Prochlorococcus marinus CUG1415: one gene and its partner. The protein of the gene in region 1 interacts with the protein of each later gene in a pairwise test. Links are inferred from orthologs where the notes say so. Each region holds a gene or a part of one and is shown on either strand. Other genes may lie near its edges. The genes, in order: ftsZ and HA143_RS09220.

Region 1 (16,753 bases):
CTCTAAATGCCAAAGAACTTTTTTACCCCATTTTTTTCTCAAAAAATTAATCAATTCTAATTCATTATTAAGTGGCAAAAGCATCTGTAAATACGTCCAATTTTTATCCCTAGACCTCATATGAAGAGTTGTATGATTCCATACGACTTCAGAAATTCCATTGACGAGTTTTTCTTCTTCCCCAAGAAGGGTAGATTCAACTTTGAATTTTTTACAAATTAGCTCGATGGTTTTTGTTCCTCCAAGAGTAGATTGAATTAATATCTTGTGACTTCTAGAATTACTTTTAAACCATTTTGGCATTTGATCTACAATTTCTTCTTCAAGAATTGCTCCTAGTTTCAGATCAATTGCTGCGCTCGTAAGAGTTTTTAATATTTCTATTGTTTTTTCAAATTCAATACAGTCAATAACTATTGAATACCACTTACGTTTGATATCAGTAGCAAGTAATAAAGAAGTAATTATTCCATTAGTCCCATAAGCATGATTTAGAGGTTCGGATTCTTCAGCATCAAATTTTAATAATGCAGGTTTTTCATTCATCGTCACTGCCTCTAAACCAATAAGATTTCCTGGATCTCTTAAGAATCCCCACCTAATGGAGCCAATACCTCCTGATCCACCTGCAATAAAACCCCCAATTGTTGCAGTTTTCCAAGTACTAGGAAATAACCTCAATTCCCTCCCATATTTCTCTAATTGTCTATTCAAATCTCCCATAACACAGCCAGACTGTACTTTTACAAAACCTGTATCTGGATCAAATTCTTCTAACTTATTAAAGTGACTCATCTGCATTACCACTCCTTTAAACAATGGGACGGCTTGTCCATAATTACCTGTACCTGAACCCCTTAAAGTAAGTGGGATAGAATATTTCCAACAAATTTCTGCTACTTCCTTTACCGCTTTGTGATCACAAGGTCTTACCACCAAATCAGCAATACATTCGTCTAATTTTTCAGTAAGGATAGGAGAGTAGTTATAAAAATCTTTTGAAAGTCTTTTTATGTCAGATTGGCTTTCAATAATCTCTAAGTTTTTGACTTCTCTAAATTTGTCTATAAATTTAAAACTATTTGATGTCATTAATAAAATTTTTATTGTTTTGTATATAAATTAGCCGATTAGCAATATAACTCGCCTTTTATAAACACTTTTCTCTTTAAGGTACTCGAAAAAACATCTGCCCATCTTTGTGCATCTAAAATTACAAAGTCGGCAGGGCAACCCTTTTTAATTAAACCATCCCATTTTAAGTTTAATAATCTGCTTGGAGCTAAAAAAACAGAAGATAGAGTCATTCTCTCCCACGGATTTAGTTGAAGCATAGGTATCGAGCAAGACAACATATAAAAAGGATCAAAATTACCAAATGGGTACCAGGGATCTTGAACGTTATCACTACCTAGAGATACATCCACGTGTGCTTTTTGTAATTGCTTTATTGGCGCAACTGGTCTTTTTAATGAGGTAGTTTTATTACTTCGATTAAGCAGCCAAAAATTTGTTAGAGGTAAAGCAATAACTTTAATATTTTTTTTAGCCATTTTTTCTCCTAAATTTAAAATCTCTCTATGACTTAGAGAAATAAGACTACTCAAATGACTACAAGTAATTGGAATACTATTAATCTTTAAATTTTCGATTGTCTCCAATAAAACTTTTATTCCTGCTCCAGGCTCAATGATCGATTCATCTATATGCAAATCTATTTCTAATTTATATTTACTCGCGAGAAGAAGCATCTTTGCGAGAAATCTGCTTGTATCTTTTTTATTGAAAGGGGGAACAATAACACCTCCTAAAATTCCTCCATAAGAGGAAAATATTTTTGCCAACTCTTCTCCATTAGAAGTATCCCAAAATTCCAATGGGGCTAGAGCAACGAATTGTAAAGTCAACTCAGATGAAAATTTTTTTTGTAATTTGAAAAGTTCAATCCAAATATTAATTGATTGACTTTTGTATGTATCAATATGACTTCTAATCGCTCTGTATCCATTTTTTATAGCAAGTTTTAATGATTTCTCAACTCTCTCAAGAACCTTATCTGTAGTTCTAGCTTTATGTTCTTCGAGGTTTATTGATAATGCTCCTCCATAGTTTGATTCCAGATTAGGAAAATCTGCCCATGTAAAAGATTTATCAAAATGTGAATGCGTCTCAACAAATCTTGGGAATAGAATATTTTTTGGTTTGTTATCTTTATTTTTTAAAGGCTTTAATTCTGAAACAAAACCATTCTCCCAAATGATAGAAACTGAACAAAATTCCTCCACATCAATATTGAGGTTATCAAAATCTTCTATTAAACAAAGGCTTCTGGGAATAAGAACCTCAGCGGTGCCGGAATTACTCAAATTTTTTAATTTTCTTCTATTTTAAATCATAAGAAAACTTTACTGAATAATAAAATAATTCAAATTTCGATAAATGATAAAAATAACTATGAAAAATTACCTTGAGTTGTTAAATTTATAAATGTGAGGCGGGCGTCGCCAAGTGGTTAAGGCAGCGGCTTGTGGCGCCGCTATTCGGGGGTTCGAATCCCCTCGCTCGCCCTCAAAAAAATTGCAGCAAAATTATTTAACTTGTAATTTTGAATTAAAGAATCATAAAAAATTCCTAGCAAAGTGCTAACAAAACCAGACGCAAAAAAATTTGAAAAGAATTCAACTACTGGCAGTTATTGGATAACTACATTTGGATGCCAAATGAACAAGGCTGATTCTGAGAGAATGGCTGGGACATTAGAGAAAATGGGATATACCAGAGCAGATAATGAATTAAATGCCGATTTGGTGTTATACAATACATGCACTATCAGAGATAATGCGGAGCAAAAAGTTTATAGCTTTCTAGGAAGACAAGCAAAAAGAAAGCACAAAACACCTAGCCTAAAACTTGTTGTTACAGGTTGCCTTGCTCAGCAGGAGGGGGAGTCCTTACTAAGAAGAGTCCCAGAACTCGATCTAGTAATGGGGCCTCAACACGTAAACAACCTTGAGAATCTTCTGGGGAAAGTTGATTTAGGAAATCAAGTGGCTGCCACAGAAGAAATCTTCATTTCTGAAGACATAACAAGTGCCAGAAGAGAAAGCTCTATTTGTGGCTGGGTTAATATCATTTATGGATGTAATGAAAGATGTTCATATTGTGTAGTTCCCTCTGTCAGAGGGAAAGAGCAATCAAGATATCCAAATGCGATAAAAAATGAGATACAAAAATTAGCTGATGATAATTTTAAAGAAATTACTCTTTTGGGTCAGAATATTGATGCTTATGGTAGAGATCTGCCAGGAACTACAAAAGAGGGTAGAAAAGAAAATACTTTAACAGATCTTTTATATTATATTCATGATGTTAATGGGATTAATCGAATAAGATTTGCTACTAGTCATCCAAGATATTTTTCAAAAAGATTGATTCAAGCTTGTTATGAACTTGATAAAGTCTGTGAACATTTCCATATTCCCTTCCAAAGTGGAAATGATGAAATCTTAAAACAAATGTCAAGAGGATATACTATCAAAAAGTATAAAAATATTATCGAGAATATAAGATCATTGATGCCAGATGCATCAATCACAGCTGACGCAATAGTTGCTTTCCCAGGAGAAACCGAACAACAATATCAAGATACATTAAAGCTAATATCAGATATTGGCTTTGATCAAGTAAATACAGCAGCATACTCTCCAAGGCCAAATACGCCTGCAGCAGTTTGGACTAATCAACTTCCTGAAGAATTAAAAAAAGCTAGATTGAATGAAATTAATGCTTTGGTCGAGAAAACTGCTAGGAGTAGAAATCAAAGATACATGAATAATATTGAAAGTGTTTTAATTGAGGGTTTAAATCCAAAAAATTCTTCACAAATCATGGGTAGAACTAGGACTAATAGATTAACTTTCGTAGAGATTCCCAAAAACATTAAATTTAATTTTGCATTGGGAGATGAGATAGATGTCAGAATAAATGAAGCAAGACCTTTTTCTTTAACAGGCGAACTTTGCTTATAACTTTTACTAAATGATCAGGAAACATAAAAAATGTGTAGGATTAATATTTGGTGGGGATTCTAATGAACATGAAGTATCGATATCCTCTGCAAAAACAGTTTTTCAAGCCTTTAATTCAAAAATAAACAAACAACGCTTTACTGTTAGAGCCTTTTATATAAATAAATATGGAGTTTGGTTTGATAGTGATCTCTCAGAGAAGATCCTAATTGATGAAATTGAAAACAATACAACAATAAAACAAGAAATTTTTAATCAAGAAAAAATTAACTTCCTAGAAGGAATTAATTTTCAAAATGTTGATGTTTGGTTCCCCCTTCTGCATGGATTTAATGGTGAAGACGGATCAATTCATGGCTTACTGAAATTTACTAAGAAACCTTTAGTCGGATGTGGAATTATAGGCTCTGCTCTAGGAATGGATAAAATAATGATGAAAACAATTTTCTCAGATCTTAAACTTCCACAAGTTAATTATCTAGTTTTTCAAAATAAAGATCTCAGTGATAAAGAAGTAAAAAATAAGTTGATTGATGAGATTTTAAAAAAATTTAATTTTCCTGTTTTTGTTAAACCATCTAACTCTGGATCATCTCTTGGTATTTCTAAAGTCACAAATGAATGTGAAATATTTGAAGCATTAGAAAAGGCTAGGATAATAGATCAAAGAATTTTAATAGAGGAAGGTTTAGAGGTAAGAGAGATTGAATGCGGAATAATTGGAAATGCAAAACTCTTAACCTCTGAGATAGGCGAAGTAAATTACGAAAGTGATTGGTATGATTACGATTCAAAATACAACTTAAATAATCAGATAACTATCCCAGCTGAAATAGATTCTAAAATCACCAAAGAAATTAAAAAAATTGCAGTTCGAAGTTGTAGAGCACTTAATATTTTTGGTTTTGCAAGAATAGATTTCTTTTTAGAAAAATCGTCTAATAAAATCTTGTTAAATGAAATAAATACAATTCCTGGTTTCACAAAAAAAAGTATGTTTCCAATGCTTTGGAAAGCTTCAGGTTTAAATATTGAAGAACTTGTGGCTAAACTAGTAGATATATCTCTAGATTTATAATTCAAATCAAATGTTGCATGGACTTCTTTGGTTGCCATTACTATTTATCTTCGTTTTATTAACTGCTCTGGGATGGTTAGAAAGAAGAAGGCAAAATCTTTTTAGGAGCTGGGCGAATGGTTCTGAACTTTGTAAGTTAGATAGTTCAGGTGCAGCGTCCTTAAAAGATGGGGAATTAAGATGGAGCGCATTTGAAGCTGGTACATTTGAAGAAAAAGATAGTTTCATAATCAAGAAACTAGAATTAGTTGAATTAATGGCCCTAACTTCAGGAGAAGCTCCTCTAACAAATGAATCTCAAGGAAAGTGCAGGTTGAGATTAGTAGGTGATGGGAAAGAGATGGATGTACCATTTTCAGATGCAGAACAGGCGAGAAAATGGATGGACCAATTAATGGAAAAGGCTCGATGTGATTTGTGAAAAACCAAAAAGAAATTCACCCTAGAAGCTTTTTATTTCTAATTTTATTTCTATTTTCGACAAGCTTAATAAGTTTAAAAACCCTAAAAAAGGTTAATATTCAGGACATTAGAATTTCTGGGAGTGAATTATTCTCGAAGAGTGACCTGGTAAAAAATTCATCTTTAAAATTTCCAATCCGATTAATTTTTATTAAAACTAATTTTTTAGAAAAAGAGTTAAAACAAAATTTATCGCTAAAGAATGTTTCAGTGCGTAGAGAAATATTGCCTTTTGGTTTGAAAGTTCATATGAAAACAAGAATTCCAATAGCATACGGAGAAAGAATATTTAATGACGAAAAAATCTCAGGTTTTATTGATAAAGATGGAATTTTTATCAACAAACAAAATGCAGAAGATATATATTTGAGCAAATTAACTATACAAGTTTTTGGTTGGAAAGAAAAATTCAAAAAAATATTATCTGAAATTTTAATTGCCCAAGAGAATTATGAATTTGATATAGTTAAAATAACTTTTTCAACCAATGGGTTTCTAACAGTTGAGGAAAAGGATTTAAAAACAATATTCTTAGGATTCAACCCAAATTTAATCACCTATCAATTACAAATAATAAATAACCTAAAAAATGAATTTAAGAAAAATAATTTTTCTACGAAAATAGATAATATTGATCTTACTAATCCAAATAAACCAAAAATAAAAGTGTTCAAACCCTAATATTTGAAAATTGATATTAAATATTTTTTTTTAATTATTGTAGTGTTGATGTGGGTTTAGCATTTAAAACAAAATATTTAATAATTAAATATTTTAAGGATTTTCCTCAACAAACTCCTACAGATGAGCTTAGTAAGTTCATAATGCACCCAATACTAGTATTAGATCCCTATTTAAGAGATGAGCTTCGGTAACAATCCAAACTTTGATCAATCGAGAGAAATTCTTCCAAGCCAAAACGCCAAAATAGAAGTTATTGGTGTGGGCGGAGGTGGAAGTAACGCTGTAAACAGGATGATTGATAGTGATCTTGAAGGCGTGTCATTCAGAGTTCTTAATACTGATGCGCAAGCCTTACTGCAGTCCTCTGCTGAGCGAAGGGTCCAGTTAGGTCAGAATTTAACAAGAGGGCTTGGAGCGGGAGGAAATCCAAGTATAGGTCAAAAGGCTGCAGAAGAATCTAGAGATGAGCTTCAACAATCACTAGAGGGATCCGACTTGGTTTTCATAGCAGCAGGAATGGGTGGAGGTACTGGCACAGGAGCAGCTCCAGTTGTTGCTGAAGTAGCAAAGCAAAGCGGTGCATTAACAATTGGAATAGTAACTAAACCTTTTTCTTTCGAAGGGAAAAGGAGAATGCGTCAAGCAGAAGAAGGAATTGCAAGGTTAGCAGAAAATGTTGATACTCTTATTGTCATACCAAATGATCGGTTAAAAGAAGTTTCATCTGGTGCCTCTATTCAAGAGGCGTTTAGGAATGCAGATGATGTTTTAAGAATGGGGGTTCAAGGGATAAGTGAAGTAATTACACGCCCAGGCGAGGTAAATCTTGACTTTGCGGATGTGAGATCAGTCATGACTGAAGCCGGTACAGCTCTTCTTGGTGTGGGTATTGGATCTGGTCGATCTAGAGCGATAGAAGCTGCTCAAGCGGCCATCAATAGTCCATTACTAGAAGCAGGAAGAATTGATGGGGCAAAAGGTTGCCTTGTAAATATTACTGGAGGGAGAGATTTGACTCTTGACGATGTCAACTCAGTTGGAGAAGTTATTAGTGATGTCGTAGATCAGGATGCGAATATAATAGTTGGTCAAGCAGTAAACGAAGATATGGAAGGAGAGATACAAGTTACCGTCATTGCAACTGGTTTTGATACAAACCAACCATTGAAGCAACAAAGAATTAGAAACAGATTATCTAATCAATCTTTTTATAATGATTCCAATAATAAAGACTTAGGAGCAAATATTCCAGAATTTTTGAAGTTAATGCAGAATAAGAAAGATATAGACTAACTATTAGTTAAAATAGAGTGACTCGGTTATCTCGCCTGCCTCAAGCATCCCTTGTGGCTGCTACCTTCCGGTCCTGACCAGGTTTAGGCGTTAAAACCGCGAAAGGCCGAGTCATAACAATAATAGCAATTCTTGATTAAAAAAGATACATAAATTTCTTATGTTACCTTCAGACCTCGTTAAGTATAAAGAAAAATCTCAAAAAATTATTGCACTAACTGCATGGGACTCAATATCAGGATCCATTGCAGAACAAGCTAATCCTGATCTCGTGCTAGTAGGAGATTCCTTAGCAATGGTCTGTTTAGGATACAAATCTACATTGCCATTAACTTTAGAAAACATAATTTATCACACTAATGCTGTTTCGAGAGGGTTTAAAAAGAAAATCGAAGATCAACCTTTGGTCGTTTCCGACATGCCTTTTCTGACTTACCAATGTGGAGAGGATAAAGCTGTGGAGTATGCAGGGAAAATTATTCAAAGCACTTATGCAAAAGCTGTAAAGGTAGAAGGGGCTGAACCAGAAATACAAACAGTTATTTCTAGATTAATAAGAATGGGAATCCCTGTTATGGGTCATATAGGCCTTACGCCACAAAGCTATTTAAATCTAGGTTTAAAGAAACAAGGAGAAAGCTTAGAAAGCCAAGAAAAAATCAAGAAAGAAGCTTCAATTCTTGAAAAATTAGGATGTTTTTCAATAGTTCTTGAACATATTCCTGAATTGCTAGCTAAAGAAATACAAAATAACTTAAACATTCCCATAATAGGCATCGGTGCAGGTAATTATTGTGATGGACAAGTAAGAGTTACTGCAGATTTGTTAGGCCTTAATGATGATCAACCACCATTTTGCCAACCGATTATTCAAGGAAAGAAATTATTTGAGGATAAATTAAAAGAATGGGTAGACTCTGAAAGACTTAACTAATCACCTACATTTTGTGGCAAGTAGCAATTAGCCGAAAAGCTAGTATTAGCAAAAGTTTTTAAGTAGGAAGAAACAAAAAAAGCTTATTAAATTCATTCTCAAATTAAAACTTATAAAAAACCCTTTTACCAGGTATTTCCATCTTCACATCCTTCTTTAGTTGAATCGCCACAAGTTTTAATAACTTCGCCAGTCTTTGGATTTAAATCTACTTCAAACCAAGTATCTCTACCATCTAAAGGTAGAGCTTTAGCTTTGAAACAACTATATTGATCTATTGCTTGAATTTCGTATCCTATAAATTCATTTTCATCTAAAAAGGTCTCAATACTATTCCAAGTTAAGTCTGCTTTGTTTTTAGTCTTTCTATCCACACATTCTCTAGTAACAGTGAGTAAACCATTTTTTACTGAAGAAGCTCTTGCCATTGACTGAACTTTCGGAAAGTTAGGAATTGCAACAAGGGAAAGTACAACAAAGCACAAGATAAATGGACTCAAGGCATACAAGATAATTAATAAACATCCATCGATTAAATAATCGTTTGATTTATTTTTTGGATGATTATTATTTTCAATCATTGCTTCTTATAAAAAAGAGGATTGCTATACCATCTAATTTAGATCAACTATCAAATTATTTCTTTGAAGAGATTTGCTTTACCTTTTGTTAAAGAAGTTTCTGAAGGGATTTTTTTATCATCTAAGATCAGAGCAAAGCAAGTGATACCAATGGTCTTAGCTATGACAAAAAGGATATGATTAATCTTAATTAATCTCATCCCACCACTTAAACATGGAAATAAGAATTTGATTGCTTAGCTCCATTCCTTTAGGCTCAGATAAAAAGAATCTATTACCCTTTCTAACTAATAATCCACGTTCAAAAAATATTTCCCATGCTTGAAGCAATTTACTAAAGTTACTTTGAAATTTTTTGTTTTCCCAGTTTTGTTCTTTAAACACCTCATAGATATCTAAACCCTCTCTAAGTCTCAATCCCAACATTATTTTCTCATCAAGTTCTTTATAGACAAAATCCTTATTAATTAGGGATGAATCTAAATTAAGTTCGTATTGTCTAATTACCCAATCTTTATATTCTTTACTAACTCTTGGTCTAGTTAACTTTTCCCCCCAAGGTGAACTAGTGGAACCTTGACCAAAACTCCACCAGCCTGAACCACTCCAATAAACTCTATTATGTCTCGATTGATGCCGCGGGAGGCAATAGTTTGAGATTTCATATCTTGAATACCCTGAGTTTTTTAAAATTAAATGAGTTGATTCACTATTTCTAAAAGCTTCTTCATCACTTGGAAGTTTTAATTTTCCTAAATTAAGTAATTTTTTAAAAACAGTACCATTTTCAATATTTAAATCATAAATAGATATATGTGGGGGTGAAAATGTCATGGTTTTTTTTAAGTCATCTTGCCATTCTTTATATCCACTAAGTGGCAAGTTTTGAATTAAATCTAAGCTCCAGCTTTTTATTGACCCAGAATCATATTCTCTTTTCAACCATAAACAAGATTTTTCAGCATCTTCTCTCAAATGTCGCCTTCCCGACTTTTGAAGTATCTGATTATTAAAACTTTGTACTCCAAGACTAAATCTATTTATCCCAGCATTTATGAATCCATAAAGATCATCTTGACTAAAACTAGCTGGGTCAACCTCCATAGTAATTTCAGCACCATAGTCAATTCCATAATGTTCTTTAAAAATATCAATTAATTCTTTTATTTGTTTAGGATCCAAAATTGATGGTGTGCCACCTCCTACATAAATTGTCGAAAGAGGTGATTTATGCTTGATTGACAATATTTCTTTGTATAAAAAGTGCAAATATTCTTTAACAGTTTTGCTTCCATAACCTTGTACAGTTTCAACTTTGTTTCCTATTGGAATAACAGCAAAATCACAATAAAAACACCTTCTATGGCAAAAAGGGATGTGTATATAAGCGCTTCTTGGATACTTATTCATAATTTAAATAGATTTTTAAGCTCCAAAAAGATATTAAGGATCGAAAAAAATAAAATCCTTATTTACTCAATTAATAAATCCTAGTAGATTATAGATATGACAGATATCTTAGTATTAATTTTATTTGTATTGTCTGGGGCTGCTTCAGGATGGCTTGGAGTTGATTTATTGCCAGTAGACATACTTAAACAGGTGTCTAATGTTGAAGGTTTTAGAATTATTTTAGCAATAATAGGTTTTTTTATAGGATTAGCAGCTGGTTTTATATTCCTTCAACTTAGAAAAACGTTTCTTGATCAAATAAGGACAATGCCTACGGATTTATTAATTAGTAGGTCAGTTGGATTAATTTTAGGATTACTTGTTGCGAATCTCCTTCTTGCCCCAATACTATTAATCCCATTCCCGAGAGAAGTCTTTTTTGCAAAACCTTTGGCAGCCATATTAAGCAATGGTTTCTTTGGTGTGCTTGGTTATAAGTTGGCGGATACCCATGGAAGGACATTATTAAGATTATTCAATCCAAATAATACTGATGCATATCTAGTTAATGAAGGAATACTCCCTGCGGCAAGTCCAAAAATTCTAGATACTAGTGTAATTATTGATGGCAGAATAAATGGCCTATTAAGTTGCGGCTTGCTGGAAGGACAATTAATTGTTGCTCAAAGTGTCATGGATGAACTACAAACCTTAGCTGACTCAAGCAGCAATGAAAAAAGGTCTAAGGGCAGAAGAGGTCTAAAATTGCTAAAAGAATTAAGAGAGTTATACGGAAGAAGACTTGTAATCAACCCTACACAGTATGAAGGTAAGGGGGTAGATGAAAAACTCCTGAAAATTACTGAGGATATGACAGGAACTTTAATTACCGCTGATTATAATCTTTCTCAGATTGCTGAAGTTAAAGAATTAAAAGTTATGAATTTGAGTGATCTAGTTATTGCTTTAAGGCCAGAAGTACAACCAGGAGAATCACTTAATATAAAAATTGTTAGGGAGGGTAAAGAAAAAATGCAAGGTATAGGATATTTAGATGATGGAACAATGGTTGTTATTGATGAAGCGAAGGATTTTGTCGGAAGCAGATTAGATATTGTCATAACAGGCGCACTACAAACCCCCACAGGAAGAATGGTCTTTGGAAAACTGATAAATAATCCTGAGTCAAACAAATCTTTTAAATCACCAGCGACACAGGGCTAAATCTAGCTAGAATCAAATCAATCTTATTTTTGTGATACAAATGACTGTATCTGCTCCTTATTACGGCGAGAACACCGTTATGAGGACTCCGCCCCCAGATCTGCCCTCTCTTTTACTAAAAGAGAGAATTGTCTACCTCGGTTTACCATTATTTTCAGATGATGATGCGAAGAGACAATTAGGAATGGATGTTACTGAGCTAATAATTGCTCAACTTCTTTACCTTGAGTTTGAGGATCCAGAAAAACCTATCTATTTCTATATCAATTCAACCGGAACAAGTTGGTACACTGGTGACGCTGTTGGTTTCGAAACAGAAGCTTTCGCTATCTGCGATACCATAAGCTACATTAAACCTCCAGTACATACAATCTGTATCGGTCAAGCAATGGGGACTGCTGCAGTGATCCTTTCATCTGGAACCAAGGGTCAAAGAGCAGCTCTTCCGCACGCCTCTATTGTTTTACATCAACCTATAAGCGGAGCAAGAGGTCAAGCAACCGATATACAAATAAGAGCTGAGGAAGTTTTGAAAAATAAAAAATCAATGCTGGAGATTCTCTCTCGTAATACTGGGAAGACTATAGAAGAACTCTCTAAAGACTCCGACAGGATGAGTTATCTCAATCCTCAAGAAGCCCTAGATTATGGAGTGATCGATAGAATACTCACAAGTCAAAAAGATTTACCAAATAAAATTTAACTCTCACAAACAATTACTTTAAAATCATGCCAATAGGAACTCCAAGCGTGCCTTACAGACTTCCCGGAAGTCAATACGAAAGATGGGTTGACATATATACAAGACTAGGAGTTGAAAGAATTCTTTTTCTTGGACAAGAAGTTAATGATGGTATTGCTAATAGCCTTGTTGCACAAATGCTATATCTTGATTCTGATGATAATTCCAAACCTATCTATCTATATATAAATAGCCCAGGAGGATCAGTTACTGCTGGCTTGGCAATATATGACACTATCAAATACGTAAAAAGTGATGTAGTAACAATATGCGTAGGCCTAGCAGCCTCCATGGGTGCCTTCCTATTGGCCGCCGGTACTAAAGGTAAAAGAGTAGCTTTACCTCATAGCAGAATCATGATTCATCAACCCCTAGGAGGCACATCTCAACGCCAAGCAAGTGATATTGAAATAGAGGCCAAGGAAATTTTAAGAATTAAAGATATGTTAAACATGTCTATGGCAGATATGACAGGTCAATCATTTGAAAAAATTGAAAAGGATACAGATAGAGATTATTTTCTAAGTGCAGAAGAGGCAAAAAACTATGGCCTAATTGATAGAGTGATCACACATCCAAGCGAAGCAAATCAATCTTAAATTTTCTAAATTAATATTTAAACTTTCATTTTTAAATTAATAATTTATTGGTTTATTTACACGTTTAATGTCTAAAATATTAATTATTAAATGCAAAGAAGCTACAACTAATGACGCAACTCTTTTACGACACAGATGCAGATCTAAGTCTTTTAAATAATAAAACAATAGCGATAATAGGATATGGTTCACAAGGTCACGCACATGCCCTAAACCTTAAAGACAGCGGTATGGATGTAATTGTAGGATTATACAAAGGAAGTAAGTCTGAAAGTAAAGCTATTAGCGATGGTCTACAAGTGTTTAGTGTTTCTGAAGCTTGCGAAAAAGCAGACTGGATAATGATTCTCCTCCCAGATGAGTTTCAGAAAGATGTATATCTTAAAGAAATAGAGCCAAGCCTAAAAGAAGGAAAGATATTAAGTTTTGCTCATGGGTTTAATATAAGATTCGGACTTATCAAACCTCCTAGTTTTGTAGATGTTGTAATGATTGCCCCAAAAGGACCTGGACACACTGTTCGTTGGGAATATCAGAATGGTCAAGGAGTTCCTGCATTATTCGCAGTAGAGCAGGATTCTTCTGGAAGTGCAAGATCGTTGGCGATGGCTTATGCTAAAGGGATTGGCGGAACGAGAGCTGGGATACTTGAAACAAATTTCAAAGAAGAAACAGAAACTGATTTATTTGGTGAACAAGCGGTTTTGTGCGGAGGCTTATCAGAACTCGTCAAATCAGGCTTCGAAACTCTAGTAGAGGCAGGATATCAACCAGAACTTGCTTACTTCGAATGCTTACACGAAGTTAAACTAATTGTTGATCTAATGGTGAAGGGGGGCTTATCTCAAATGAGAGATTCCATTTCAAATACCGCAGAATATGGAGACTATGTAAGTGGCAAAAGACTTATCAATAGTGATACAAAGAAAGAAATGCAGAAAATTCTAAAAGATATTCAAGATGGAACTTTCGCTAAGAATTTTGTAGAAGAATGCGATAACAATAAGCCCTTAATGACACAATTAAGAGAAGAAAATTCAAAACATGAAATTGAAAAAGTAGGTAAAGGTCTGCGTTCGATGTTCAGTTGGCTGAAATAAATTTATTTTTAATATTTCTTGGATCGATTCTTTTTGATTTATTGATCGGAGATCCAAGATTTTTTATCCACCCTGTTCAAATAATTGGCTTTTACATAAAGAAAATATCGGATTACCTCATAAATAATTTTGGAGAAAATAAAAAGATATTATTTTGGGGCGGTTTCATTGTAGCTATATCGACTATTGTAATGAGCTTTAGTCTAGGGAAATTGATAGAACTAAGTTATATGCAATTAAGAAATAATTTTTTTAGTGGATTGTTAATTTTTATAGGCCTTTCAAGTTGTATCGCGACTAAAGGACTGATTTCAAGTGTGAAAGAGATTGCAGAGCTAATAGAAAACAAAGAAATTAATGGCCAAAATGAAAGAATAATCAAAGATAAAGTGCAAAGAATAGTAAGTAGGGATGTAAGGTCATCATCTTTAGAACATCTGTTGAGGTCTAGTACCGAGAGTCTTACCGAAAACTCTGTTGATGGAATATTTGGGCCACTATTTTGGATGTTTATTGGAATTGTTTTAATGAAATTTTCAATTTTTCTACCAGGGCCTTTGTCACTTGGTTTGTCTTATAAAGCCATAAGTACTTTAGATTCAATGATAGGTTACAAATATGGTTACTTTAGATATTTAGGTTTTTTCAGTGCAAAAATCGAAGATATGTTTACTTTTATTCCTTCAAGATTAGTTTTAATAACATTACCTTTAGTAAGTTCCAAAATTAATGAGTATGTATTAATCATAAAAGAAAGTTATCTTGACGGTAAAAAGTATGATTCCCCTAATTCTGGGATTTCAGAAGCTATATTTGCTTACATTTCAGGAATTAAATTGGGAGGAAAAAGTAAATATAAAAATGAAATTATTGAAAAGCCAATAATTAATGCAAATGGAGATATTTGCACTGGAGAGAAAATTAACTTAATTTGTCAATTAATTTTGAGATTACAATTTTTATGGATAATAATTTTTATTTTAATTTCAAGTTTAATTTAATAATAAATTAGTTTTAAAATTATTAATATATAACAAAAAGAATCTATGCAAGAAGAAAACTATCCAATAGAAAATCAAAATGATGATTTTACTAATGAATCACTAACTGACAATGCATACTCAAAATGGGTAGATAATCAGGGGGATGAAGTAAAGAATGTTTTTGGATTTAATAGCAGCGCTGAGCTTGTGAATGGTAGAGCAGCAATGATTGGATTCTTAATGCTGATATTAACTGAGTTGGTTTTCAACGGAAGACCTGTAACCTCTTCAATCTTTGGTATTAATTAAAAATGGAAGCAAAAAAATCTAATCCAATAAAAGTATTCTTATACATATCTTTATGGGTAATAATATGGGGAACATTAGGTTCTTTCATAGATTATCCTCTTTATAAAAATAAAATTTACTTAGAAGGAAGCATATATCAGTATCTTACCTTCACAATTACAGCCATAATTTCCATAATATGTGCAAAGTTTTTTTATAAAAAATTTGAATTATAAAAATTTGTACCTAAATTTCTTAATAATTTTAGCTGGTTCTTTGTTGTCATTTGACTCGTAAAGTATCCACTGATGTGTTTCAGTATCATGATCACACTCATAATTACCAGAAAAGTTATCGTAACTTGAGAGATCTGAATGACAATACTGATCTGCCTCAAAAGCAGAGTCAATACCTGTTAAATAATATATAAATAATAAAGCAAGTGCTAACAAAAAAAATATTTGAAAAACTAAATTAACGACCTTCATAAAATTTTCTAAAATTTAAATATATCATCTAAAAAAAATATTCGATCTAAAAATATAGTTAACGTCCAATATTTAAAACAAAGTCATGGAATTTTTGATTATTTAGATACAAGATAACTAAGAGTAATAAAATTCCATTCAAGCCAAGTACTATTGATGCAAGAATATTTTGTTGTTTTTTACTTGGCAAAGTATAAGTAATTTTCTTGTCTTTTAGAATAGAAGCTAATCCTTTTTTTTCATTTTTTGAATCTTGTTTTTGATCTTCATTCTTAACTTCTTTATCAGAGAAACCTTTTACCATACCAACTTAAATAACAAATTTATAATATTCCAAAAAAAGAAATTATTTTAATAATTAACAATTTTTAATCACATATGGGATCATAAATGACATTTTTTCATTGTAGGATTCTTTTAAAAAATAAGCTTCAATAAGTTCCGACTGCAACCCCAATAAACTAGATTGACATTTGAATCTATTTTGATCAAATTCTACTAATTGCAGTTTTTCTATTTGAGAAACTAATTCTCTACATATTTGTTTTTGAGAATCTTTAATACATTCACTGGATTGTTTTAAAATCTTGGACTTTGTTGGTATTGTTTCTGCCATAAGGCAATTAGATAATAATAAAAATTTCAAGAGTAAAATAGTTAAAATTTTCATCACTTCTTAAGATATAAAACTTGGAATAATTTTTTAAAAATTTCAGGAGTAAATATAATAATATTTTATTGCCATTCATAAAAAAAGATGCTCTCCAAGAGCATCTTAGTTTTAAAGGAAGAATTAGATTAAAAAAGATTACCCTTGAACTCTATCCTTAAAAAGTTTACCCGCTGAGAATGTAGGAACTCTTTTAGCAGGTATTGC
Region 2 (12,500 bases), 300 kb from region 1 along the record:
CCAAAGATGTTGCTGTTTCGCCAACTCTCTGAGATGCATAACCAATTCCTCGAACAGTTAATATTAATTCTGGATTTCTAGGATCTGGTTCTAATTTACCTCTTAGTCTCGCGACATATACATCTACCACTCTTAAATCTGCAGCTCTCCTAGGAGGATAACCCCATAACTTTTCCAAAATTTCAGCTCTTGGAACAACTTTACCAGGCTCGTCAAATAATAATTCTAAAAGGCTGAATTCAGTATAAGTCAGACTAATTCTTTCTCCTGCTCTAGAAACTTGTCTTCTATTAGTATCAACAACCAAACTTCCAAATTTCATCACTCCTTTACCTGATGGAGCCTCTTTCGTTTCGGTAACCGATACGGTAGGACCCATTCTTCTCAAAATAGTGGCTATCCTAGCTTCTAACTCTTTTGGGCTGAATGGTTTTGATAAATAATCATCAGCTCCTAAATCCAAGCCTGCAACTCTCTCTGAAATCGCCTCTAGTGCGGTTAAAAATATTATTGGCACCACTGATTCAGCCCTAATTCTTCTACAAACAGCAAATCCATCCATTTTTGGGAGCATAACATCAAGAACTATCAAGTCAGGGGAATCTCGGTGAAAAGATTCAAGAGCTTCTTCACCATTAGTGGCCGAATAAACTTGATATCCTGCGAGTTGAAGTCTTGTAACTAATACCTTCAAAACTGCTGGTTCATCATCAACAACTAAAATTCTTGCTTTTGACATAGTTAAATAAGATTTCTAGATCTTTCAAAGCAAAGATCTATTGCATTTAGTTTTAATTCTAACAATTAAAAATATAACATTAAGAACCCTCAAAGAGATATTCTTTAGATTTACAAAAATTTTAAATAATTATAAGAATGTACAATTTTTCAACCACTTTTCACTTCTTTGCGAAATTTATCATGACACTTTTCTCCCTAGAAGATTGAAAGACTCTCAAAAGATGAGAGCAAATTAAGGGAGCAAAAAAACCTGTAAGAAAAACTTCAGCCAAGATATTTTGAACACTAGGGATAAACATTAAAAAAGCAACATCTGAAAAATTTTTATACAAAATCTGTAAAAAATACAAAGTCCCACATATAAAACTTCCAAAACAACAAATTAAACCATACCTAAAATGTCCCACCAAAGTATCACCATGTATTTTAATTCTCCCAAACCAAACTCCACACAAAATTAAACCAGGTATTTGAGTAAAATCACTATCCAGAGTTACAGAATCTAAAATTAAACCTAAAAACAACCCAAATATTAATCCATTAATTGATCCATTAATCATTGACCAAGGCAATAACCAAAATAAAGGCCAATATGGCTGAATACCTAAAAATCCAAGCCAATTTGGATGCCATAAAAAAATAATTGGGATAAAAATAAATAAAATTATAGATAATTTTTTTTTGAAGAATTTTTTCATTAAATTTTTACTTGTAAAATTTGCACCCAATCTATTACATGAGGTTTTGCCAAAAGTAATATTTTTGCCGTTTTTTTTGCTCTAAATGGCTTATCTATAGATTGGACAATACCAACAGGGATATTTGGAGGTAATAAAGTACTAGCAGGTGAAGATGACACAAAATCTCCAACTTTTATATCAGCATCTTTTGAATAAATTATTAAGCTAGGATAATCATCTCCTAAACCAACCAAAAGTCCGTTCACTTGACTTCTATCTACCCATACACCTACTTTACTTTCTGGAGAAGTTAATAATATGACCGACGAAGTCAATAAAGATGTATTGTTTACTCTCCCTAATAATCCCCCTGGGCCAATAACAGTACTCCCAATCACCACTCCATCTTTTGAACCTTTATTTAATATTATTTGTCTCCACCAACTACCTGTTTTTCTTGAAATAACTGCAGCTGAAATAGTATCATTATTAGACGATTCTTGAAGATATAAAATTTCCCGCAATCTTGTATTATCCTTTTTCAAAAGATTTAATTTAATTAAAGATTCTTGTTCTATACTCTCAAGAATAACTTCCTTTTGAAATTGACCAGGCCAAAAAGGCTTTGAAATAAAATAATAAAAATCCTTATAAAGAGAACCTTTTGATATCCTTACAAAAACCAAAAATAAAAAAATTCCAAACAATATCCAATTTTTCTTTTTATGCCACCAACGACTAGTAGAAATTCGTCGGATATTAAACATAATATTAATCTCTAATCGCGTTCCTTATATAGTCTGGAGTATCAACAACTCTTTTAAGTTGTTTAAAATCATCTAAAACCTCTCCACACCCATTAACTACACACAACAGTGGATTTTCTGCTATGTGCGTGAAAATTCCCGTTTCATCACTCACCAAATCGTTAATACCTCTTACTAAAGCTCCTCCTCCTGCAAGCATAATGCCCCTATCAACAATGTCTGCCGCAAGTTCTGGGGGGGTTCGTTCTAAAGTTCTTTTTACAGCTTCAACTATTTTACTAAGTGGATCAGCCATGGCTTCTCTAATTTCTCCTGATGTCAAAGTAACTGACCTTGGTAGACCAGATAAAAGATGTAAACCTCTTACCTCGATAGAAGTTTTATCAAACTCATCATCTGGAAATGCAGAGCCAATTTTGATCTTAATATCTTCTGCAGTTCTCTCTCCAACAACTAAATTGTGAACTTTTTTAAGATACATTGCAATAGCTTCATTGATTTCATCACCAGCTATTCGAACAGATTCACTTAATACAGTTCCGCCCAAACTTAATACAGCAACCTCAGTAGTACCCCCACCAATATCAACAATCATAGTTCCAATTGGCTCAGTTACTGGTAATGATGCTCCTATAGCTGCTGCCACAGGTTCATCAATTAAATGAACTTCTCTAGCTCCAGCCAATCCAGCTTCTCTGACTGCACGTCTCTCAACACTGGTAACTCCACTTGGAATCCCAATAACTATTCTTGGAGCTAATATACCTTTACCTTCGTTACATTTTTGAATAAATGTTTTTATCATTTGCTCTGCCGCGTCAAAATCTGCGATAACCCCATCTCTTAGTGGTCTTACAGCTCTTATATTGCCAGGCGTTCTCCCAAGCATTAATTTAGCTTCTTGACCAACTGCCAATGGGACACCTTCTTCTAAATCCATAGCTACCACCGAAGGCTCTTGTAAAACAACCCCCTTCCCTGATACATGTATCAGAGTATTGGCCGTTCCCAAATCTATACCAATGTCTCTAGAAAATTTAAATCTGTTGAAAATCACGATAAGAAATCTTTTTTATAAATAATATATCTATTTTTTGTTGAGCTCTAACAATTCTCTCATTTAGTTATGAATAGCACGCAATACTATGAGCAAAAACTAAAAATATGAGTAGTATAAAAAAAATATTAGTAATATAAAAAAATTATGGAAATTAACACTATTAACTTAGTTGGTAGAGCCGGTAGAGAACCAGATGTGAGATATTTTGAATCTGGCAGTATTGTAGCGAATTTCACTTTGGCAGTGAACAGAAGAAGTAGAGATGAAGAGCCAGACTGGTTTAATTTAGAAATATGGGGTAAACAAGCACAAATAGCAGCAGATTATGTTAAAAAAGGATCTTTAGTTGGAATTACAGGAAGCTTTAAAATTGATAGTTGGAAAGATAAAAATACTGGTGAAGATAGATACAAACCAGTTGTTAGAGTAGATAGATTAAACTTACTAAGCTCACGAAAAGAGTCTGAAAATAACCAATATTCTAACAACAGTAACTCAAGCGAAATTCCTTTTTAGGCTCTATTTTTTTTAAAAAATCTAATAAGTAGTTTGATAATAAAATATAAAAAAATTACAATTAAAATTGGCTTCACAATATATTTGATTTGATCTAAATAAGTTTCAATTATTGGATAATTTTCACCAAATACATAACCTGCATAAGTAAGTAATGCAACCCATATTAAACTTCCTAATGTAGTCCAAATCAAAAATTTTCTTAATGGCATAAGTTCTATGCCAGCAGGAACAGAAATTAAAGTTCGTATTCCTGGCACTAATCGCCCCCAAAAAACTAAAGAAACACCGTATCTCTCAAACCAATTTTTACTTTTAATTAAGTCATTCGAAGAAATTCCTAAATATTTTCCTTTTGTATCTAGAAAATTTGAAAGTCTTTTTTCGTTTACTAATCTACCTAAATAATACCAAGGTAAAGATCCTAAAATCGTTCCAAGTAAACCCCAAAAAACTAAAATAAAAAAATTTAATTTTTGTTGATAAACGAAAAAACCGCCCAATGGCATTATTATTTCCGAAGGAATTGGAGGTATTATATTTTCTAAAAACATAGCCAAACATATAGTAAGGTACGCAATTGTTGAATTATTTTCAACAGCCAAACTTATGTAGTCAGGAATTGAAGTAAGAAAATTTACAAAAATTAAATTCAAATTTAATATCTATACAGTTCTGGTTTATAAGGTCCTTCAATAGCAACATTAATGTAATCAGCTTGTTCTTTAGTGAGTTTTGTTAATTTTGCACCAATTTTATCTAAATGTAATCTTGCTACCATTTCATCTAAATGTTTTGGTAAAACATAAACTTCTTTCTCATATTGCTCTGACTTATTAAAAAGTTCAATTTGAGCTAAAACTTGATTAGTAAAAGAATTACTCATAACAAAACTTGGATGTCCAGTAGCACAACCTAAGTTGACTAGTCTACCTTCTGCTAAAAGAATAATTTTGTTTCCACTCGGTAAAGTTATGTGATCAACCTGAGGCTTAATATTTTCCCATTGATAATTTTTCAAGGAAGCTACATCAATTTCATTATCGAAATGTCCAATATTGCAAACTATAGCCTCATCCTTCATCTTGACAAGATTATCGTGGGTTATTACCTGATAGTTACCAGTAGCTGTAACAAATATATCTATGTCTTCAACAACATCGTCTAACCTAACCACGCTATAACCTTCCATTGCCGCTTGCAGGGCACAAATTGGATCCACTTCAGCAACTTTTACAATTGCTCCAAGTCCTCTTAATGACTGTGCTGAACCTTTACCTACATCACCAAAACCCATTACTAAAGCAACCTTCCCTGCAATCATTACATCAGTTGCACGTTTAATGCTATCAACTAAAGATTCTCGGCAGCCATATAAATTATCAAATTTGCTTTTAGTTACTGAATCATTAACGTTTATGGCAGGGAAAGGTAAAGCATTTTGTTTCTGCAGTTGATAAAGTCTTGCAACTCCAGTAGTAGTTTCTTCAGTAACACCAATAATATTATTCTTAATTCTAGAGTAGAAGCTACTATCAGTTTGCAACTTAGACTTAATAGAATTGAATAAAGCAACTTCTTCTTCATTACTAGGATTATCTAAAACAGAAAAATCTTTTTCTGCCTTACTACCAAGTATCAACAGACCAGTTGCATCCCCTCCATCATCAAGAATCATATTTGGAAGATCTGAACCCCAGTCAAGAATATAGTGGGTATACTGCCAGTATTCATCAAGAGTCTCACCTTTTTTTGCATATACTGAAATTCCTTGGTCTGCAATAGCGGCTGCCGCATGATCTTGGGTTGAAAAAATATTACATGAAGCCCACCTAACTTTTGCACCAAGATCAACAAGAGTTTCTATTAATACTGCTGTCTGAATTGTCATGTGAAGACTTCCAGCTATTTTTGCACCTTTCAGTGGCTTTTCAGATTGATAATTTGCTCTAAGTGCCATTAATCCTGGCATTTCAGTTTCGGCGATTTTAATTTCTTTACGCCCAAAATCTGATAATGAAATATCAGACACTACAAAATTTGGAGCCGATGTTTTACTAGAATTAGCAATAACCATATCTAATGAATACTTTATCTCTTAAACTATAAATGATTTTCGTATAATTTTGTGTTTGTAGAGAATTTAAAAGAGACTTTACACTTAGGAAAAAAACTCTCACAAAAATTCAATCCCCAATCAATTGTTTTATTACAGGGTCCAATTGGAGCTGGAAAAACTTCATTTGTGCAAGGCATTGCGAAAGGGTTATCTATCTCTGAGGATATTACAAGCCCTACCTTTGCTTTATCTCATCACTATAATTCTGGAAAAATTCCGCTAATTCATCTTGATTTATACAGGTTAGAAAATATTTCGTCAGCAAAAGAAGTGTTTTTTGCTGAGGCAGAAGAAGCAGTAGAAAACGACGCTATTTTGGTTATTGAATGGCCAGAATTAATAGAACCACTTATTGAAAGTTTCTGGAAAATAGAAATTAGTTACGCAAAAAAAAGTGGAAGGAACTACAAAATAAAGGATCCTAAAAATTTCTTAACATTTTCATAATCTGGCTGTTGCTCGATTGCACCTTCACCATAACAAGTTAATAATCCACAAACACTTGCAAACTGAACACAATCTTCGATCTCTAATTTATTTGAAGGATAACCAGAAGAAATTAATTGTGAAATTAAGCCAGCGAGAAAGGCATCCCCTGCACCAGTAGTGTCGACAATTATTTGTGAATCAGGGATTTCATTGGACCCTTGCAATCCATTGATATACCATGCAACAGGGTGTTTTCCATCAGTTATTATTACATCTGGTCTTTTTGACATTTCTTGAGATATTAGGAAAGGATTTTCATGCTCAAAAAACATAGTCGCTTCTTCCTTAGAAAGTTTTAAAACATGAGCATGATTTAAAAATTTTTTAATTAAATTAACTCTAGCTTTTTTACTAATTTCTGATGAGAAACTTGAATAATCCCAAAAGACTTCTCTCCAATTCAAATCAATAATTATTTTGACTTCAAATTTATTGGCCTGTTCTAAAATAAAAAAAATAGTTTCTGCAGAAATTGGAGATGATAGTAAGATGGTTCCCGAAACCAAATATTTAGTTTCTAGAAACAATTTCTCCAAATTTGGAAGTTCTTTTTCAATTAATTTCTTACTAAGAAACTCGTCAGCAAAGGATGAATGAGAGCTTGGTTCAAATCCTGAAAAAAAACGATCTCCAAATTGATCTCTATCTACATTAACCACGCGAGTAGTTGAATCATTATCTAATTGCAAAAAATCTAAATTAACACCCAATGCATTAAATTGCTCAATAAATCTTTTTCCAAAATCATCACTTCCTAAACGCCCAATAAATATTGAATCTATTTTTAATTTTCTTAATGCACAAGCAACATTAGCTGGTGCACCTCCCAAAAAATCTTGAAATCCTTGATTTGACTTATTCCTGATCCTGTCTATTAATGCCTCTCCAATACACACTACCTTTGTCTTTTTCATAAAATGACACCATTTTTCTTACCTAAGAATAATTAATCAAAAACAAATAAATTTTTTTTGAATTAAAGTTTAATTAATAGCTTATTCATAGTGTCTTTTAATAAATCTGAAATTTGGAAATGGAAAAATTGGGAAATTTCATGGTCTGTTTCAAAAAAATCTACTTGCAAAAATAATATAAATATTCTATTAGTACATGGATTTGGAGCATCAAAAAAACATTGGAGACATAATCAAGATTTTCTAGGTAAAGTTTTTAATTGCTACGCAATTGATTTACTAGGATTCGGAGAAAGCAGTCAGCCTAGTGCTTTATTAAATTTCGAACCTTATAAAGAAAACTCAACTCAATATTCATTTGACTTATGGAGTAATCAAATATCAACATTTTGTTCAGAGGTCATAAAATCTCCTGTTTACTTGGTAGGCAACTCAATTGGTGGTGTTATTGCATTGAAAACTGCTGAAATTCTTAAAGATGATTGTAAAGGTCTCATTTTGATTGATTGTGCTCAAAGAACTATGGATGATAAACGCTTGAAACAAAGTGATATTTTAATGAATTTACTAAGGCCCGTATTAAAAACATTAGTCAGACAGAGAATAATTAGTAATACACTTTTTACAAGAGCTGCGAATCGACAAGTTATAAAGAAAATACTTAAAAAAGCTTACCCCTCAGGAAAAAATATCGATGAAGAATTAATTGAAATATTATATAAACCCTCTAAAAGGAAAAACTCTAAAGAAGCATTTCGTGGCTTTATTAACTTGTTTGATGACTATCTTGCTACAGAGCTTTTCGATAAGGTTGATAGTCCAATCCAATTGATTTGGGGAGAAAAAGATCCTTGGGAATCTTTAAGTGAAGCAAAAGAGTGGAAAAAAAAATTTAGGAATATTCAAAGATTAGATATTATTAAAGGTGCAGGCCATTGCCCACATGATGAAGAACCTGAAGAAACAAATAAATTAATATGTGAATTTCTTCAGGAAACAAAATAGGCTTCTACATTATCACTAAGTCTTCTCAAACCTCTTAATCCATCTCGCTCTAGGTTTCGTACTCTGTCCCTACTTATTCCTAGTACCCTACCTATACCAGTAAGAGACATTGGCTCGTCACCATCCATCCCGTATCTCATTCTTAAAACTCTACATTGCAAATCTGGTAATTGATGCAAAAGAGAATGAAGATCGCCTCTCATACAATCCATCTCTATTTGTTCGTCTGGCAGATCCTCACCACCTGCTAGTAAATCTAATAAAACAGTGTCCTCACCATCACCAACCTTTGTCTCAAGACTAACTGGCTGTCCAGCTTTACACATCAAATCTTTTACATCTGCTTCTGGAAGCTCTACATATTTCGCGAGCTCACTTACTGTTGGAGTTCTAGACATTTCTTGACTTAACTCTCTCTGACCTTTTTTCAACTTATTCAACATTTCTGTTATGTGAATTGGTAGCCTTATTGCCCTACTTTTTTCAGCTATTGCTCTAGTAATACCTTGTCTAATCCACCAATATGCATATGTTGAAAATTTATAGCCTCTAGCTGGATCAAATTTTTCTACTCCCCTCACAAGTCCTATCGTTCCCTCTTGGATTAAATCTAATAATTCCATATTTCTTTTAGTATATTTTTTTGCAACACTAACTACCAACCTTAAATTCGCTGCGACCATTCTTTCCTTAGCCCTCTGTCCAGCTCTCAATCTTTTTTTTATTATGGCAGTCGATAAATTTAATTTGTTTGATAAGTCTTCAATACTTGGCTTATCTCCTGTTAATTCAATAATTTCCAATTCTGCTCTTTCAACTTGCATATATTCTTGGACCTGCCTACCAAGAGTAATTTCTTGCTCGTGAGATAATAGTGGAACTCTACCTATATCCCTCAAATAAGATCTAACCAGGTCGACATCGTAACTAGCTTTTAAACTTGCAATTGTCGCTAATTTATTATCACTTAATGTTTCAGAAGACATGAAAGTTGAATGTTGTTTGGTAAACAATACCATTAAGAAATGTAAAGTTAAACAAAAAAATCCACAAATTTACAAAAATGAGAATAAATACCTAGTGAAATTAGATTAATAATGAAGAGCTTAATAGCCATTTTGCAGTATTCAGATAAATAAATACACCTGCAATATCAGTGACAGTTGTTATAAAAGGAGAGGACATTAAGGCTGGGTCCAATCTCATTCTATCGAACAACAAGGGGAGGATGGCTCCTGTTGTAGCAGCTAAAGTCGTTATACATATTAAACTTATTCCTACCGCAGAGGCTATTAAAGGACCTTCTCCTTGCCACCAAGCGAAGGGGAAAACTACTAGCATCATCAAAACACCTAAAATAGCGCCTGATATTGCCTCCTTAACTACTGCCTTTATTGCTCCAAGAGACTTCAATTTTTGAGTACTTAAACCTCTAATCACAACTGTTGAACTTTGAGCGCCAACATTTCCCCCAGTCCCTATAAGCAGTGGAATAAATGCAGCTAATAAAACTATTTCTTTTAATATTTGATCATTCATCGCTATCACTTTTGTCGTTAACCCATTTGCTAATACCAAAATTAACAACCACAAAATCCTTCGCCGAGCTATCGTGAACAAACTACTTTGAAAATAATCATCTTCATCTCCAGGCTGAACTGCCCCGGCTGCATAAATATCTCTTGTAGCTTCTTGCTCTATGACATCAATTAAATCGTCAACCGTTACTATCCCAACAAGTCTTTTTTCTTTGTCAACAACTGGGAGCGCTAAAAAATCGTATCTTTGTATTGCTCTTGCGACCTCTTCTTGATTAGTATTAGTAGATATATTAACTACATCTTTTGTCATTACATCTCCAATCGGCTTAGATGGATCCGCAGTTACAAGGTCTCTCAAAGAGAGAATCCCAGTTAAATGTCTCTCTTTATCAGTAACATATAAGCTGTAAATAGTTTCTGTAAATGGAGCCCTTTTTCTAACTAAAGAGAGAGCTTCAGCTGCTGTCTGCATCTCTTTAAGGTCTATGAATTCAGTTGTCATTAATCTTCCCGCAGTTTCGGGTTCATATCCAAGTAATTCAGCTGTTACTTTTCTTTCACCAGGACTAAGAGCAGACAAAAATTTTCGTACAACTTTTGCAGGTAATTCGTCGAAAAGTTGAACTCTATCATCAGGAGACATTTTCTCAACGATTTCTAAAACTTCTCCTGAACGAAGTCTGTCTAATAAAGTTTGCTGAACTACTGGATCTAAATATTCATAAACCTCAATTGCCTCATTTTTTTTTAACAATCGAAATGCTAATGCCTGCAGTATGAATGGAAGGCTTCCAATAGCATCTGCAATATCAACAGGTTGGGAAGGTTCTAAAAGTAGCTTTGCCTCATCATAATTTCCTGCGACGAGTAATGCTTCAAGTTGAATAGTAATATTGCCTCGACTACTTAAATCTGAAGATAAGGATGTAACCGTTTCAAGATTATTTTCGTTCATAATATATAAACCATTTATCAAAGTAACAACACCATTATATGAAATCTAAGTAATTTTTCTACTGATAAAGAACCCTAAATACATTGTAAATAGATTTAATATAATAATAAAATTAAACCAAAATATAAATTTTATAAAATTTTCTTGATCTAAAATCTTGTACAAAAAAAATATAAATCCGCTAAAGGATGTAAAGCAAGAAAAAAAACCACTTAACATAATTTCTTCCTTCAAGTAACTTAATCTTTTTGCAATCACAAAACCAAAAAAAAATGATCCAATTATTGAAACAATGAAATCATTATTTATCAATAATCTTAAAGAAGTAGCTAAATAACAAGCCAAAAGAATATAAATACAATGTTTTATTTTCATTTAAAAATTTGCATCAAATAATAACCTAAATAAAAGCAGCAAAAGGAAAGTATTATTGCCTCAATATAGTGAAAAAATAAACGCATCAATTTACCCTGTTGTAACAAAACAAATAGTTGATATATAAAAGAAGAAAATGTACTAAAAGATCCTAAAAAACCGGCATAAGATAACAATAATATTTTGTTATGAATAAAATTTAATGCCACTAAAATTCCCAAAAAAAACGATGCTATGAAATTTACTATTGAAGTATTTTGAATGTTAAATCCTAAATTAATTTTTAAATTATTTTGTATAAATATCCTTAGTATCAATCCAAAAGAACTCCCAAATAAAACAATAATTATTGAGTTAATATCCAAACTTACATTTTTATCCAGCCTTTTTTAATTTTATTAGGATCGTCTAGTAACTGATTAGAAGCTAATTCAACTCTAACCCAAAGTTCACTTTCACTGATTCTCCAATTACGTAAAACTGATACAGTTGTGCCTATATCAAGAACTAATAATTCTTTAGCCTGAATTTCAGGAAAAGAATAAAGAGAAGTATTGGAAATCAATATAATTTCTTTTGTATTAATAGGAAACTTATTTTGATTTAAATTTTTCTGAATTCCACCAGCAGGTAATGTAATTGGAGCAATTAATGCAAATGTAATTAAGCAAAGATTCTTAAGAAGATGATTAATCATATATCTAAAGTTGACATATCTAAGTTGCTACTATGCGTTTCAATAAATTCTCTTCTTGGTGCAACTTTATCTCCCATTAAAATATTGAATATTCTGTCAGCCTCGAGCGCATCTTCAATCTCAACCCTTTTCATCATCCGTGTTTGAGGATTCATAGTGGTATCCCACAATTGTTTTGGCATCATCTCACCTAATCCCTTAAATCTCTGAATATTATAATTTGCATTTTCTCCAAAACCTGCAATTGTATCCTTTAATTGATTCTCGTTATAACAGTATTTATGATTCTTACCTCTTTCAACTTTATAAAGGGGTGGACAAGCAATGTATATAAAACCTTTTTCAACAAGTTCTCTTTGATATCTATAAAAAAATGTCAATAATAAAGTTCTTATATGAGCACCATCAACATCAGCATCCGTCATAATTACAACCCTGTGATATCTCAAAGAGCTTTCGTTGAACTCCTCTCCTTTTATACCTAATCCTAAAGCCGTTATTAATGACTGAATTTCTGTATTTTTATAGATTTTAGTATCGTCAGTTTTTTCGATATTAAGAATTTTACCCCTTAGAGGCAAAATGGCCTGGAACTTTCTATCTCTTCCTTGTTTTGCAGAACCCCCTGCAGAATCTCCCTC

The links.
Region 2: the proteins of ftsZ (region 1) and HA143_RS09220 interact in binary tests that used the Escherichia coli proteins (3 or more experiments, as listed by UniProt). The link is inferred for Prochlorococcus marinus CUG1415 from one-to-one orthologs.

The regions. Positions count from the first base shown.
Region 1 is NZ_JAAORL010000002.1:259,453-276,205, forward strand. The notes cover bases 5,707-8,487. They hold ftsZ (cell division protein FtsZ), read left to right. Parts: upstream 5,707-6,429; coding sequence 6,430-7,545; downstream 7,546-8,487. Other genes in these bases: HA143_RS07500 (cell division protein FtsQ/DivIB), read left to right, coding at 5,707-6,249; panB (3-methyl-2-oxobutanoate hydroxymethyltransferase), read left to right, coding at 7,706-8,479. Also shown: HA143_RS07470 (FAD-binding oxidoreductase), read right to left, coding at 1-1,092; HA143_RS07475 (amidohydrolase family protein), read right to left, coding at 1,131-2,366; tRNA (N6-isopentenyl adenosine(37)-C2)-methylthiotransferase MiaB, read left to right, coding at 2,721-4,028; HA143_RS07490 (D-alanine--D-alanine ligase family protein), read left to right, coding at 4,039-5,106; HA143_RS07495 (hypothetical protein), read left to right, coding at 5,117-5,527; more of HA143_RS07500, read left to right, coding at 5,524-5,706; HA143_RS07520 (PepSY domain-containing protein), read right to left, coding at 8,605-9,060; radical SAM family heme chaperone HemW, read right to left, coding at 9,247-10,470; HA143_RS07530 (PIN/TRAM domain-containing protein), read left to right, coding at 10,567-11,676; HA143_RS07535 (ATP-dependent Clp protease proteolytic subunit), read left to right, coding at 11,717-12,379; HA143_RS07540 (ATP-dependent Clp protease proteolytic subunit), read left to right, coding at 12,406-13,017; ilvC (ketol-acid reductoisomerase), read left to right, coding at 13,128-14,117; adenosylcobinamide-phosphate synthase CbiB, read left to right, coding at 14,105-15,118; HA143_RS07555 (chlorophyll a/b-binding protein), read left to right, coding at 15,164-15,409; HA143_RS07560 (hypothetical protein), read right to left, coding at 15,619-15,876; HA143_RS07565 (hypothetical protein), read right to left, coding at 15,935-16,180; and 2 more genes. UniProt on the Escherichia coli protein: Essential cell division protein that forms a contractile ring structure (Z ring) at the future cell division site. The regulation of the ring assembly controls the timing and the location of cell division.
Region 2 is NZ_JAAORL010000002.1:559,347-571,846, forward strand. Bases 1,220-4,168 are described here. They hold HA143_RS09220 (rod shape-determining protein), read right to left. Parts: upstream 3,246-4,168; coding sequence 2,193-3,245; downstream 1,220-2,192. Other genes in these bases: HA143_RS09210 (hypothetical protein), read right to left, coding at 1,220-1,439; mreC (rod shape-determining protein MreC), read right to left, coding at 1,439-2,188; HA143_RS09225 (single-stranded DNA-binding protein), read left to right, coding at 3,393-3,764; HA143_RS09230 (DedA family protein), read right to left, coding at 3,761-4,168. Outside these bases: response regulator transcription factor RpaB, read right to left, coding at 1-739; more of HA143_RS09210, read right to left, coding at 900-1,219; more of HA143_RS09230, read right to left, coding at 4,169-4,420; ahcY (adenosylhomocysteinase), read right to left, coding at 4,423-5,841; tRNA (adenosine(37)-N6)-threonylcarbamoyltransferase complex ATPase subunit type 1 TsaE, read left to right, coding at 5,893-6,330; HA143_RS09245 (carbohydrate kinase family protein), read right to left, coding at 6,288-7,286; HA143_RS09250 (alpha/beta fold hydrolase), read left to right, coding at 7,377-8,291; HA143_RS09255 (RpoD/SigA family RNA polymerase sigma factor), read right to left, coding at 8,276-9,277; mgtE (magnesium transporter), read right to left, coding at 9,378-10,787; HA143_RS09265 (fluoride efflux transporter FluC), read right to left, coding at 11,159-11,527; HA143_RS09270 (hypothetical protein), read right to left, coding at 11,530-11,859; gyrB (DNA topoisomerase (ATP-hydrolyzing) subunit B), read right to left, coding at 11,856-12,500. UniProt on the Escherichia coli protein: Forms membrane-associated dynamic filaments that are essential for cell shape determination. Acts by regulating cell wall synthesis and cell elongation, and thus cell shape.